DNA from 2 places in the Streptomyces sp. NPDC028910 genome. Region 2 is predicted to be linked to the other one. Evidence: riboswitches for the same ligand, from Rfam matches in the RefSeq annotation. Region 2 holds a riboswitch; the other holds the start of a gene.
The links. Region 2 has a riboswitch for ZMP and ZTP ahead of ACZ4TV_RS04010 (bifunctional 5,10-methylenetetrahydrofolate dehydrogenase/5,10-methenyltetrahydrofolate cyclohydrolase). Riboswitches for the same ligand answer to the same signal wherever they lie in the genome.
Positions count from the first base shown of each region.

Region 1 (6,823 bases), on a different contig from region 2:
CTGGACGAAGAGCGTGCAGCGCTCGGGGTCCAGGCCGGCGGCGAGCAGCTGCGCGGCGGAGAGGCGGGTGTTCGCGCGCAGATCCTTCGGATCCTGCGGCATGGTGATCGCGTGCAGGTCGACGACCATGTAGAAGGCGTCGTGCGTCTCCTGCAGGGCGACGTACTGGCGAATGGCTCCGAGGTAGTTCCCGAGGTGGAACGAACCGGAGGTGGGCTGGATGCCGGAGAGCGCGCGAGGACGATCAGAAGCCATGGCCTCATTCTCTCAGGTGCGGGGGCGGGCTCGGGCCCGCCGCTGGCCGGAACCTTCCGGCTCCCGCCGGGCCCGGCCCGCACCGGGCCCGGGTACCCGACGGTAGAGGCAAGTCCGGATCTAGCCCCGGCCGAGCGACCGCTTTCCGCACAATCCAGCCTCGCCGGCGATTGAGCCGCGGGGTCCGGGGCGGAGCCCCGGTCTTTCACCCTCGCCGGCACAACCCAGCCCCGCCGGCGTTTGAGGCGCGGGGTCCGGGGCGAAGCCCCGGTCTTTCAGCCTCGCCGGCGTTTGAGGCGCGGGGTTCGGGGCGGAACCCCGCTCTTTTCAGCCTCGCCGGCGTTTGAGGCGCGGGGTCTGGGGCGGAGCCCCGGGAAGGCGGGCCGCAGGCTTACGACAGCGGGAGGCCCGGGGCCGGGAAGGCGGCCATGAGATCGGCCACCTCCGCGCGCACAGCGGCCAGCCCCCGCTCGTCCCCCTTCGCCGCGGCGTCCACGCCACGGTCGATCCAGTCGGCGACCTGCGCCATGTGGTCGACCCCCAGCCCCCGCGACGTCAGCGACGGCGTACCGATCCGCACCCCGGAGGGATCGAACGGCTTGCGCGGGTCGAACGGCACCGTGTTGTAGTTCACCACGATCCCCGCCCGGTCCAGGGCCTTGGCCGCGACCTTGCCCGGCACGTCCTTGCCCGTCAGGTCGATCAGGATCAGGTGGTTGTCCGTACCGCCGGAGACCAGGTCGAAGCCCCGCTCCAGCAGCGCCGCGGCCAGCGCCTTCGCATTGGCGACGACCGCGTGGGCGTACGAGACGAAGGACGGCTGCGCCGCCTCGTGCAGCGCCACCGCGATACCGGCCGTCGTCTGGTTGTGCGGGCCGCCCTGGAGCCCCGGGAAGACCGCCTTGTCGATCGCCTTCGCGTGCTCCTCCCGGCACATCAGCATCGCGCCCCGCGGCCCGCGCAGCGTCTTGTGCGTCGTGGTGGAGATGACGTCCACGTGCCCCGCCGGGGACGGGTGCGCACCGCCCGCGATCAGCCCCGCGATGTGCGCCACGTCCGCGACCAGGATCGAGCCCGCCTCCCGCGCGATCTCCGCGAAGGCGGCGAAGTCGATGGTCCGCGGCAGGGCGGTGCCGCCGCAGAAGATCAGCTTGGGCCGCTCGGCGAGGGCCAGCTCGCGCACCGCGTCGTAGTCGATCAGCCCCGTCTCGGCGCGGACGCCGTACTGCACGCCGCGGAACCACGAGCCCGTCGCCGAGACGCCCCAGCCGTGCGTCAGGTGCCCGCCCATCGGCAGGGCCATGCCCATCACCGTGTCGCCCGGCTTCGCGAAGGCCAGGTACACGGCCAGGTTCGCCGGGGACCCGGAGTACGGCTGGACGTTCGCGTGGTCGACGCCGAACAGGCCCTTCGCCCGCTCGACCGCCAGGGCCTCGACCCGGTCGATGTTCTGCTGGCCCTCGTAGTAGCGGCGGCCGGGGTAGCCCTCGCTGTACTTGTTCTGCAGCACGGTGCCGGAGGCTTCGAGCACGGCCGCGGACACGTAGTTCTCGCTGGGGATCAGGCGCAGGGTCTGTGCCTGGAGTACTTCTTCCGCCGCGACGAAGGACGCCAGTTCGGGGTCGGTCGCGGAAAGGGCGGGATGGCGGCTCGCGGACATGGCGGCTCCTCCGGGGTCGATGTGATCGGTACCCCGCGAGGCCCAGGCGAGCGGCCCTGTATGCGGTCGAGCGCGCACGACTCCCCCGGAGTCGGTTCTCCGTACGCCAGTCGCCGTGCGTACCGTTCACCTTAGCGGGCGCGCCGTGGGGAAGGTTTCTGCGTCCGGGATACGAGCGACGATAAGAAGGTGACGCCACCCTCGTCACCGTTTCACCCGGCAAGACGGACGATCGGAGACCCCGTGTCGACAACTGCTGATGCCATCCGCTCCGCAGAGGCGCACAGCGCGCACAACTACCACCCGCTGCCCGTGGTCGTCGCATCCGCCGAAGGCGCGTGGATGACCGACGTGGAGGGTCGCAGGTATCTCGACATGCTCGCCGGGTACTCGGCCCTCAACTTCGGGCACGGCAACCGCCGCCTGATCGACGCCGCCCGCGCCCAGCTGGAGCGCGTCACGCTCACCTCGCGCGCCTTCCACCACGACCGTTTCGCCGACTTCTGCGCCGAGCTCGCCGCGCTCTGCGGCAAGGAGATGGTGCTGCCCATGAACACGGGCGCGGAGGCCGTGGAGACGGCGGTGAAGACCGCCCGCAAGTGGGGCTACGAGGTCAAGGGCGTCCCGGACGGGCACGCCAAGATCGTGGTCGCCGCCGACAACTTCCACGGGCGGACCACGACCATCGTCTCCTTCTCGACGGACCACGAGGCCCGCGACCACTTCGGTCCGTACACGCCGGGCTTCGAGATCGTTCCGTACGGGGACCTCACCGCGCTCGGCCACGCCGTCACCGAGAACACCGTGGCCGTGCTGCTGGAGCCGATCCAGGGCGAGGCGGGGGTGCTGGTGCCGCCCGCCGGGTACCTGAGCGGCGTACGGAAACTGACCCGCGAGCGCAACGTCCTCTTCATGGCGGACGAGATCCAGTCGGGTCTGGGCCGGACCGGCAGGACCTTCGCGTGCGAGCACGAGGGCGTCGTCCCGGACGTCTACGTCCTCGGCAAGGCGCTCGGCGGCGGTGTCGTCCCGGTCTCGGCGGTGGTCGCCGACCGTGACGTGCTCGGGGTGTTCGGCCCCGGCGAGCACGGTTCCACCTTCGGCGGCAACCCGCTGGCCTGCGCGGTGGCCCTGGAGGTCATCGCGATGCTGCGCACGGGCGAGTACCAGCAGCGCGCCACGGAGCTCGGCGACCACCTGCACCGGGAGCTGAACCTCCTGGTCGGCGGTGGCGCGGTGACCGCCGTACGGGGGCGGGGGCTCTGGGCGGGCGTGGACATCGACCCGGCCCGCGGGACGGGCCGGGAGATCTCCGAGAAGCTGATGGAGCTCGGTGTGCTGGTGAAGGACACCCACGGTTCGACGATCCGCATCGCGCCGCCGCTGGTGATCAGCAAGGAGGACCTGGACTGGGGGCTGGAGCAGCTCCGGTCGGTGCTGGCCGCGTAGCCCGCGTAGCCCGCGCAGATCTCGTAGCCCGCGCGGTCACGTGGTTCGCACGGTCACGCGGTTCGCACGGTCACGCGGTTCGCACGGTCACGCGGTTCGCACGGCTACAGGATGACGTGGGGCAGGAAACGGGCGTACTCGTCCGTGACCGGCCCCGCCGATTCGCGGATGCCGAGCCCCGCCGCCTCGTCCTCGACGACCCACGCGCCGAGCACCACCCGGTTGCCGTCGAAGTCGGGCAGCGGGGCCAGGCCCTGGAAGCAGTACCGCTCCCCCGCCTCCGGTACGAACGGCTCGCCGCCCTCGCCCGTCGCGTGCAGGGTGACGCCCGCGCCCTCGCGGCCGAGCAGGGGCTTGGCCACGTAGCCGGCGGAACCGGGCTCCGCCAGTTCGCGCGGGCCGTCGAGGTAGGCGGGCAGCAGGTTCGGGTGCTCCGGGAAGAGCTCCCACAGGATCGCGAGCAGCGCCTTGTTGGAGAGCAGCATCTTCCACAGCGGCTCGATCCAGCAGGTGGTGCCGGAGCCGCCGCCGTGGTCGTACGTGCCGAGGACCTGCGGGGCGAACTCGTCCGTGGCCAGCCACTCCCACGGGTAGAGCTTGAAGCAGCTGCGGATGAAGCGGAGCTTCTCGTCCACGAACCGGCCGGACAGGCTGTCCCAGCCGATCTGCTCGACGGAGAGGGCCTGGGTGTCCAGGCCGGCCTGTTCGGCGGTCTCCTGGAGGTAGGCGACCGTCATCAGGTCCTCGCCGAGCTCGTCGGTCTCGGAGTGTGCGAAGTGCAGCGGGCCGGGCGGCAGCAGCTCGGCCTGGCGGCGCCAGGCGTCGACGAGGCGCTCGTGGAGGGAGTTCCACTGGTCGGCGCCGGGGAACCGTTCCTCCATCCAGAACCACTGCGGGCTGGCCGCCTCCACGAGGGAGGTGGGGGTGTCGGCGTTGTACTCCAGCATCTTGGCCGGGCTGCCGGTGCCGTCGTAGCGCAGGTCGAAACGGCCGTAGAGGGAGGGCTGTTCGGCGCGGCGGCGCCAGGACTCGGCGATCAGCGCGGCGAGCTTGGGGTCGGTGATGCCGAGGTCGGCGAAGCGGTCCTGCTCGACGATGTGCGCGGCCGCGGCCAGGCACATGGCGTGCAGCTCCTCGACGACGTTCTCCAGCGCCTCGACCTCGGGGAGGGAGAAGGAGTAGTACGCGCTCTCGTCCCAGTAGGGGCGCAGGGAGCCGTCGGGGTAGCGGGTGAGGGGGTAGATCAGGCCCTGTTCCTCGACGGTCTTCTGCCAGCCGGGGCGGGGCTCGATGGTGTGCCGCTTCATGGGTGCGCTCAGCCGCCGCTGGAGCCGGAGCTGGTGTGGCCGCCGATGCCGCCGCGGGTGACGGCGGACTTGTCGAAACTGCCGCCGGTGACCTTGCCGTTCTTGACGGCGCCGCCGTAGTAGTAGGCGCCGGTGCCGCCGGTCTTGCACTCCTTGCTGTTCAGGTGGTCCAGCGTGGAGCGGGACGCGCAACGCCGGTCCGGCTCGTCGCTGCTGCCGCAGGCCACGAGGGTGGCCGCCAGCAGGCCCATGCCGCCGAGGGCGACGGCTCCGGAGCGCATGCGGCGCTGATTGGTGCTGCTGCTGTCCATGTCTGCTGCTCCCCCTGGGGCCTGGCGTGCTCCCGACAGACTAGAGGTGTGTCCACGGCCGATGGAATCCGGCCGCCGTGAGATCCGTGACCTGGAGTCAGTTCGCACGCCTTCGGGCGATTTGTTCAGGGCCTCGGCTGCCGCGCCGGGTCATGCGGGAAGAGCCGCCGACAGGGCCGCGAGGGTCGGGGTCCACGCGCTGTCCGACGGGGTGCCGTAGCCGACGACCAGCGCGTCCCGCGGTGGCAGTTCGGCCTCCGGGTGGCGGAAGCCGGTCAGGCCGTGCAGGGCCAGTTCCTGCCAGGCCGCGGACTGGAGCACCGCGCGCTCCGTCCCCGCCGGGAGGTCCAGCACCGCGTGCAGGCCCGCCGCGATCCCCGAGACGGCCACCCGGTCGCTCACGGCCGCGACGAGTTCGTCCCGCCGCCGCCGGTACCGCAGCCGCATCCCGCGCACGTGCCGGTCGTACGCCCCGGAGGTGATGAACTCCGCCAGCGTGAGCTGCTCCAGCGTGCTGGAGGCCCAGTCCGTGGGGCCCTTGACGGCCAGGACGTCCCCCAGCAGATCCGGCGGGACCACCATCCAGCCCAGCCGCAGCCCCGGCGCCAGGGACTTGCTGGCCGTGCCGAGGTACACCACCCGGTCGGGGTCCAGACCCTGCAGCGCCCCCACCGGCTGGCGGTCGTAGCGGAACTCGCCGTCGTAGTCGTCCTCGAGGATCAACCCGCCGGTGGTCCGCGCCCAGTCGACCGCCGCCGTCCGGCGGGCCGGGGTCAGGACGACGCCCGTCGGGAACTGGTGAGCGGGGGTCAGGAGCACCGCGCCCGACGCCGCGGTCAGCTGCCCCGTACGGGCCCCCTGCCCGTCCACCCCCAGCGGCCGCGTCCGCAGCCCGGCCCGCACCAGCAGGTCCCGGTGGACGTCCAGGCCGTACCCCTCCACCGCCACCTCCCGCACCCGTCTCGCCCGCAGCACCCCCGCCAGCAGCGTCAGCCCGTGCAGGAAGCCGGCGCACAGCACGATCCGCTCCGGGTCCGCGTACACCCCGCGCGCCCGTGCCAGGTAGCCGGCCAGCGCCTGCCGCAGCTCGACGCGGCCGTGCCCGTCCCTCCCGTACCCGAAGGCCTCGTTGGGCGCGGCGGTCAGCGCCCGCCGGGCCGCCGACAGCCAGGCCGCGCGCGGGAAGCCGCCGAGGTCCGGGGAGCCGGGCACCAGGCTGTACGAGGGCCCCTGGCGCGCGGGACGCCGTACGGGGGCGGCCGCCGCGGCCCGGCGCGGGCGCGCCCGTTCGGCGACGCGGGTGCCGGAGCCCTGGCGGGCGGTCAGCCAGCCCTCGGCGACGAGTTCGGCGTACGCCTCCGCGACCGTGTTCCGCGCGATGCCCAGGTCGGCGGCGAGGCTGCGGGAGGACGGCAGCCGGGTCCCGGCCGGCAGCCGCCCGCTGCGCGCGGCCTCGCGCAGCGCCTCGGTGAGCCCGGCCCGAAGACCGCGCCCGGCGGACAGGTCCAGATGCAGGTCGACGCCGAAAGTGGCCCATGATTCCGTCATGGATGTGGACCATATCGCTGGGCCGCTTGCCTCCTAGGGTGGATCACATGACGACGACGAACGAAACGCGGGCACTCGCCCCCGAACAGCCCTCCCGCATGCAGTGGCACCAGCTGGCCCCCGAGGTCTACAAGGCCATGGTCAGCCTGGAGATCGCGGCCCGGAAGGGCCTCGACCCGGTGCTGGTCGAGCTGGTCAAGATCCGCGCCTCGCAGATCAACCGCTGTGCCTTCTGCCTGGACATGCACACCAAGGACGCGCTCGCGGCGGGCGAGAGCGTCGAGCGGATCGTG
Region 1 is NZ_JBVHVF010000032.1:13,468-20,290, reverse strand. It holds gene trpS (tryptophan--tRNA ligase) at 1-255, opposite strand, end outside; gene ACZ4TV_RS29140 (serine hydroxymethyltransferase) at 647-1,915, opposite strand; ZMP/ZTP riboswitch at 1,949-2,039, opposite strand; gene rocD (ornithine--oxo-acid transaminase) at 2,159-3,364, shown strand; gene ACZ4TV_RS29130 (glutathionylspermidine synthase family protein) at 3,469-4,671, opposite strand; gene ACZ4TV_RS29125 (hypothetical protein) at 4,680-4,982, opposite strand; gene pdxR (MocR-like pyridoxine biosynthesis transcription factor PdxR) at 5,133-6,530, opposite strand; gene ACZ4TV_RS29115 (carboxymuconolactone decarboxylase family protein) at 6,578-6,823, shown strand, end outside.
Region 1: linked by a shared signal. The riboswitch ahead of ACZ4TV_RS29140 (serine hydroxymethyltransferase) and the one ahead of ACZ4TV_RS04010 (bifunctional 5,10-methylenetetrahydrofolate dehydrogenase/5,10-methenyltetrahydrofolate cyclohydrolase) in region 2 are both predicted to bind ZMP and ZTP.

Region 2 (6,823 bases):
CCGCCGTGCGCCGCGCGGCGTACGAGGCCGCGCGCGCCCAGGGCATGGGCGAGGCCCGGGCCGCGGTCGTGGCCGACGCCGCCATGCTCGCCGCGGCGTGCCGGCGCGGGGCGGCCGGTGGGGAGGTCGGGCGCCCGGACCCGGCGTACCGGCTGGACAGCAGCCCGCTGGGCGCACTGGCCCGGGAGTTCCGCACCTCACCCATCGTCGCCGCGGCCCGCGAGGCCGCCGCCACGCGGACCTGACCGACCGGCCTCAGAGCTGGTCGAGGTCCAGCCCGGCCTGCGCGGCGGCCGCCCGGACGGTCTGCTCCAGCAGTACGGCGATGGTCATCGGGCCGACTCCGCCCGGCACCGGGGTGATCAGCGAGGCCCGGGCGGCGGCCGACTCGAAGTGGACGTCGCCGACGTTGCCCTCGTTGTACCCGGCGTCCAGGACCACGGCGCCCGGCTTGATGTCCTCGCCGCGGATGAACTCGGCCTTGCCGACGGCTGCGACCAGCACGTCCGCCTGGCGCACGATCGACGGGAGGTCCCGGGTGCGGGAGTGGCAGTAGGTGACGGTGGCGTTCTGCTCCAGCAGGAGCATCCCGGCCGGCTTGCCGAGGATGGCGCTGCGGCCGACGACGACGGCGTGCTTGCCGGTCAGGTCCACGTCGTAGGCGGCGAGGAGGCGCATGATGCCGCCGGGGGTGCAGGAGACGAAGCCCGGCAGCCCGAAGCCCATGGCGGCGAAGGAGTGCATGGTGACCCCGTCGACGTCCTTGCCGGGGGCGATGGCCTCGAAGGCGGCGCGCTCGTCGATGTGGTGCGGGACCGGGTGCTGGAGCAGGATGCCGCTGATCCCGGGGTCCTCGGAGAGCGCGGTGAGGGTGGCCACCAGCTCCTCGGTGGTGGTCCCGGCCGGCAGCTCGACGTGGCGGGAGGTGATCCCGGCCTTGGCGCAGCGGTTCTGCTTCATGCGTACGTAGGTGACGGAGGCGGGGTCCTCACCGACCAGCACGGTCGCGAGACAAGGCGCGGTGCCGGTGCGCTCGGTGATCTTCGCCGCGTGGGCGGCGGTCTGCTCCGAGATGCGGCGGGCGAGGGCGGTGCCGTCCATCAGCCGGGCGGAGGCGGGGGCAGTCTGCGTGTTCGATGCAAGAGGGGCGGTCGTCACGGGGTCTCCTGAACGTCGCTGCGGATCGCGGTTCGCCCAGGCGCGCGGCAGTCGACGTACGGAAGGTCCGGAGGTACGCCGGGCCGCTCCCCGGTGGTGATCCACCCGAACGCCAGTCACGGCCCGCCGCCCACTGTAGTCGACCGAACAGATGGTTGACCGGTGCCGAACCTGGGACGATCAGCATCGGAGCCGTGATCTACTTTCTCCGGAAGGTGGTCGAACGCGAAGGTCCGTTCGTCGTCGCGCACCCCGCCCGCTTCCTCGTCGAAGCCCGCAAAAAGGGCTGACGGAGAGGGCGGACGGATCCACGCCGGATCGGTTGCGCGGCCACAGCGTGGCGCAGGTCACTCAATTCAGCGCGTAACGAATCGACTCGGGCATGCGATGAACCGACAGGTGTCCTCGCGCGGCCCCGGAATACAGACCCCCCTCGGGTCTGTTTCCCGAGTTCGCGCGATGATGTCCCGCCCACCCCTTATCTGTTCGCAACGAGAGGCTCCTTGTGTCGCTCAGCCCGTCCCGTACGTTCCCTCCGGAGATCGCCGAATCCGAGGCCCTGGTCACGCTCGTCGAGCGTGGCCGCGAGCAGGGTCACATCAACGGTGACGACGTGCGCCAGGCCTTCGAGGCCGGCCGCATCCCGGTGGACCAGTGGAAGCGGGTCCTGCGCAGCCTGAACCAGGTCCTGGACGAGGAGGGTGTCGCCCTTCACGTCAGCGCGGCCCCCGCCACCAAGGCTGCCGCCAAGAAGCCCCGCAAGGCTGCCGCCGCCCCGGCCCGCACCGTGGCCAAGAAGGCCCCCGCCGCGCCCCGCCCCATCGGCGCGCGCAAGGCCTCCGCCACCAGCCCGGCCCCTGCCGCGGCCTCGGCGATATCCGCATCGCCGGCCGCCGCCATCGAGGACGAGGCGTCTGCGGAGGCCGCCGCCGAGCCGAAGAAGCGCACGGTCAAGAAGACCGCCGCCAAGAAGACCGCCGTGAAGAAGACCGCCGCGGCGAAGAAGACCGGCGCCAAGGACGCCGACGAGGCCGAGACCCCCGTGGTCGAGGGCGAGGACTGGGCGGCCGAGGACCTCGCCGACGAGGCCGAGGAGGAGACCCCCAAGGCCGGCGGCGCCCAGGGCTTCGTGCTGTCCGACGACGACGAGGACGACGCCCCGGCGCAGACGGTCATGGTGGCCGGCGCCACCGCCGACCCCGTCAAGGACTACCTCAAGCTCATCGGCAAGGTGCCGCTCCTCAACGCCGAGCAGGAGGTGGAGCTCGCCAAGCGCATCGAGGCGGGTCTGTTCTCCGAGTACAAGCTCGAAGAGGAGGAGGACCACAAGCCCGCCTTCAAGCGCGAGCTGGAGATCCTCGTCGAGGACGGCCGCCGCGCGAAGAACCACCTGCTGGAGGCCAACCTCCGCCTCGTGGTCTCCCTCGCCAAGCGCTACACCGGCCGCGGCATGCTCTTCCTGGACCTGATCCAGGAGGGCAACGTCGGCCTGATCCGCGCCGTGGAGAAGTTCGACTACACCAAGGGCTTCAAGTTCTCCACCTACGCGACCTGGTGGATCCGGCAGGCGATCACGCGTGCCATGGCCGACCAGTCGCGCACCATCCGCATCCCCGTCCACATGGTCGAGATCATCAACAAGCTCGCCCGCGTGCAGCGCCAGATGCTCCAGGACCTCGGCCGGGAGCCCACTCCGGAGGAGCTGGGCAAGGAGCTCGACATGACCCCCGAGAAGGTCATCGAGGTCCAGAAGTACGGCCGCGAGCCGATCTCCCTGCACACCCCCCTGGGTGAGGAGGGCGACAGCGAGTTCGGTGACCTCATCGAGGACTCCGAGGCGGTCGTGCCGGCGGACGCGGTCTCCTTCACCTTCCTCCAGGAGCAGCTCCAGTCCATCCTGGGCACGCTCTCGGAGCGCGAGGCAGGCGTGGTCTCCATGCGCTACGGCCTCAACGACGGCCAGCCGAAGACCCTGGACGAGATCGGCCGCGTGTACGGGGTCACCCGTGAGCGGATCCGCCAGATCGAGTCCAAGACCATGTCGAAGCTGCGCCACCCGTCGCGTTCGCAGGTACTGCGCGACTACCTGGACTAAGCCGGCAGGTCTCAGGCCAGTCGGAAGACGGGCCCCCGTGGCGTGAACGGCAGGGAGGCACCCTGCGGGACCAGATAGGCGTGCTCGCGCCGGATCCGCAGGGTGTCGCACCACCCGTCCGTGATCACCAGCACCGGGGCCCCGGGCGGGAAGTCCTCCGCCCGCTGTAGCAGGTCGACGCCCGGCTGCAGCACGGTGCCGCCCCGCCCGCGCACCTTCACCCGGCCCGCGATCTCGGCGGGCGGAAGATAGCCCGCGTCGTACGGCGCCGCGTCGCAGAACACGACGCGTGCCGCCGGTACGTCGCGGGCTTCCGCGTACGAGGCGATGGCGCCCAGCGCCTTGCCGAGCAGGGCGGTGTTCATCGATCCCGAGGTGTCGAGCACCACCCCGAAGGTGCAGCGGGCGATCTCCTCGGGCGGAAAGTACCGGCCCGCGCGCGGGATGTCCGGAGTAGAGGCCTGCCGGCGGGCCGGGCGCGCGTAGGACCGTACGGCCACGGGCCGCGGCACGTACTCGTCGAACCAGCGGGCGAGCCGGGCGTCCCAGGGCACGGGCGGATGGGCCAGGGCCCGGATCTCCTGGATGAGCCCGGCGGGCAGCAGGCCGCGCTCCCCGCGCACGTGCAGGTCGAAGCCCTGGACCAGTCCGCGCCGGTAGAACTCGTCGAGGTCCGCGTACGGGCGCCCCGCGCCGTGCCCGAGCGGCTCGCCCAGGATGTCCCCGGCGCCCTTGCCGCGCAGGGTCGCGAGGCGGCGCATCCGGCGCAGGTCGGTGGCGATCCGGTCGTAGACCTCCTCGACGGAGAGCCCCCGCAGCTCCGGGTCGTACAGCAGCCCCTCGGGCATGCTGCCGATCCGCATCTCCACGAGCCAGCCGTTGACGACGTAGTCCGCGGCGACGTTGTGCAGGTACGGGTCCCGGGCGCCGCGGCGCTCGCCGTGGCGCAGGGCGGCGTGCAGCATCTCGTGGGCCAGGATGAACCGCCACTCCTCGTCCTCGAAGGTGCGCAGCGGGTTGATGTAGATCTCCCCCGCGGTGGCGCTGACGGCGGCGATGGAGATGGCCTGGGCGCGGGCCAGCTCGGCGTCGGCGACGACGGTCAGACCGGCGGCCAGCCCCCCGAGGAGCGGGTACGAGGAGACGAACCAGTTGAGCGCCCGGTCCCAGGGGCGCTGCGCGAGGCGTTCGCCGGTGGTCCGGTCGCGGCGGCCGCCCGCCACGTCCATGGCGGCGGAGACGCTGCGGGTGAGGGCGGCGGCGAAGGCGGTCTCCCAGTCGGGGACCGTGGTGTTCCAGGTCCGCCAGGTGACCAGGACCTGGTCCGGGTGGTCTCCGGCGGTGCCGCAGCGTTCATAGGCGGCCGGGATGCCGTCGCGCCGCCAGCGGGCGGCGAGCAGTTCCTCGTCCCCGCCGGGGTACTCCGACGGGAGGTGGTCCGGAGCCCGGCCGACCGGGAAGGTCAGCAGGAAGCGGTTGACGACGGCGCAGCGGGCGGCGAGGTCGAAGCGGTCGGGCTGGGTACGGCTCTCGTCCTTGGAGGCCGGAACGTGACCGAAGCCGAGGTGGAGCAGGGCGTGGGCGATGGCCCAGGCCCATTCCTGGGGGTCGGCCCGTTTGGTGGGGTGCACGTGGACGGTGCCGTTGGAGGTCACGGCGGCCAGTCCCCCGGCCGGGGTCGCCCCGCATCGGGCCTGGCGGCAGACCTTGCCGTCGACGGCACCGAGCGCCAGGTTCCGCTTGACCAGGGCGAGGCCCTCGGTGAAAGCCTGGGCGGCCGGATCGGGCTTGGCCGCCTTGCTTCGCGCGACACCGCTCATCGGCGGGCCTCGACCAGGCGGGGCATGTCGCGGGCGGCTTCGATCAGGAACCAGCCGGGCAGGACCGGCAGACCGTCTGCGTCGTCGGCGATCACGGTCTGGGCCACCTCGACGGAGATCTCGGCGAGCTGGACGAGCAGCGACTTGAAGCGGTACGCGGACTGCCGCATGGCGGGCGAGACGTGTTCCTTCTGCGCCGGGAGCTCCTTGAGCAGGCGGCCCCGGAAGGCCTCGGCCAGGTAGTACAGCAGGTCCCGGTCCTCCGGGCGGCGCGGCCAGTTCGCGTCGCCCTTCATGATCGCCTCGATGCCGAAGGTGTGGCGGACGATCTTCGCGTAGCCGCAGAAGGAGACGGCGTGGGCGGGGGTGAGGGTGCCGTGCGCGATCACCTTGAGGGTCTGCTCGTCGAGCTCGGCCCCGAAGGAGTGCAGGGCGTCGGAGAGCATGTGCCAGGAGCGAGGGGTGGAGAAGGGCTCCTCCGTCTTGGGCGGCTGCGACCACAGGTGGTCGGGGCGGTCGGTGAGGTAGTCGGTGACCCAGGGGTGGACGCCGTGCTCGCCGGCCCAGACCAGCCAGTCCCGTGCGGAGGCCTGGAGGTGGACGTGGGTGAGGCGGTTGACGAGCGCGGAGGCGATGGGCCGGGCCAGCGCGTTGTCCGTGGCCCGGTTGCCGGCGCCGATGACGATGGACCCGGCGGGCAGCTCGTAGGAGCCGATCCGGCGGTCGAGGATCAGGGAGTAGAAGGCCTTCTGGACGTCCGGGCTCGCGGCGTTGAGCTCGTCGAGGAAGAGGCAGTAGGGCTCGTCGCGGGCGATGGCCTCGGGCGGGCAGAAGACGGACCGGCCGTCACGGATCTGCGGTACGCCGATCAGGTCCTCGGGGGCGAGCTGCGTACCGAGCAGGCTGACGCACTCCAGGCCCAGCGAGTCGGCGAACTTCCGCACGAGCGAGGACTTTCCGATGCCGGGAGCGCCCCAGAGGAACACGGGCCGCACGGTGGCGAGGCCGAGCAGCAGTTCGGGGATCTGGGCGGGGGTGACGGTGACGGCGGCCTGCACGGGCGTGGATGTCCTCAGGGTGGGGCGGGTGACGCGGTGCGGCCAGTCTGGCCGCACCACGCGCCCCGGAGCATCCGGTTTTCCCGGGAGCCGGCCGGGCAGTCCCCGGAGCCGGTCAGGTTTCGAGGAGGTGCTTGAGCTTCTCCTCGCTCCTCGGCATCTCCTTGCGGACCATGGGCTTGACCGCGAGGGGGACCAGGGCCCTGCCCAGACCGTGGGCCTCGAAGTCGACGGAGAGGGTGACGCGTGAACGGCTCCCGCCCTCGAGGGGTTCGATGTGGCCCCGCACGTCCGGCCGCACCGGCCCGTCGAGCCCGTGGAAGTGCCAGCTGCGCGGCGGGTCGAGTTCCACGACCTGCATGGTCGTGGGGACGCTGCGCTTGCCGATCTTGCGGGTGACGACGACCCTCGAACCGACGTGGACGGGGAGTTCGTCGATCGGGACGGCGGATACCGCGCTGTCCTGCCATTCCGGCAGGTGCCTGGGATCCGTCACGTACGCGTAGACGTCCTCGGGCCTGCGGTCGATCTCGATGCTTTTGCTGATCGCGGACATGGCGACCCCTTAGAGCCCCCCTGACTGTCCTCTGGTTCCAAACTACCCCTCGGGTGTGGCGGCCGCGCGGTCCTTCCTCGCGGCCATCACGGCGTACACGAGGACCCCTGCGAAGAGGAACAGCACGCCCTGGTAG
Region 2 is NZ_JBVHVF010000002.1:291,482-298,304, forward strand. It holds gene ACZ4TV_RS04005 (MAB_1171c family putative transporter) at 1-245, shown strand, start outside; gene ACZ4TV_RS04010 (bifunctional 5,10-methylenetetrahydrofolate dehydrogenase/5,10-methenyltetrahydrofolate cyclohydrolase) at 256-1,101, opposite strand; ZMP/ZTP riboswitch at 1,186-1,288, opposite strand; gene ACZ4TV_RS04015 (RNA polymerase sigma factor) at 1,664-3,253, shown strand; gene ACZ4TV_RS04020 (vWA domain-containing protein) at 3,265-5,073, opposite strand; gene ACZ4TV_RS04025 (ATP-binding protein) at 5,070-6,131, opposite strand; gene ACZ4TV_RS04030 (SRPBCC family protein) at 6,247-6,687, opposite strand; gene ACZ4TV_RS04035 (amino acid permease) at 6,730-6,823, opposite strand, start outside.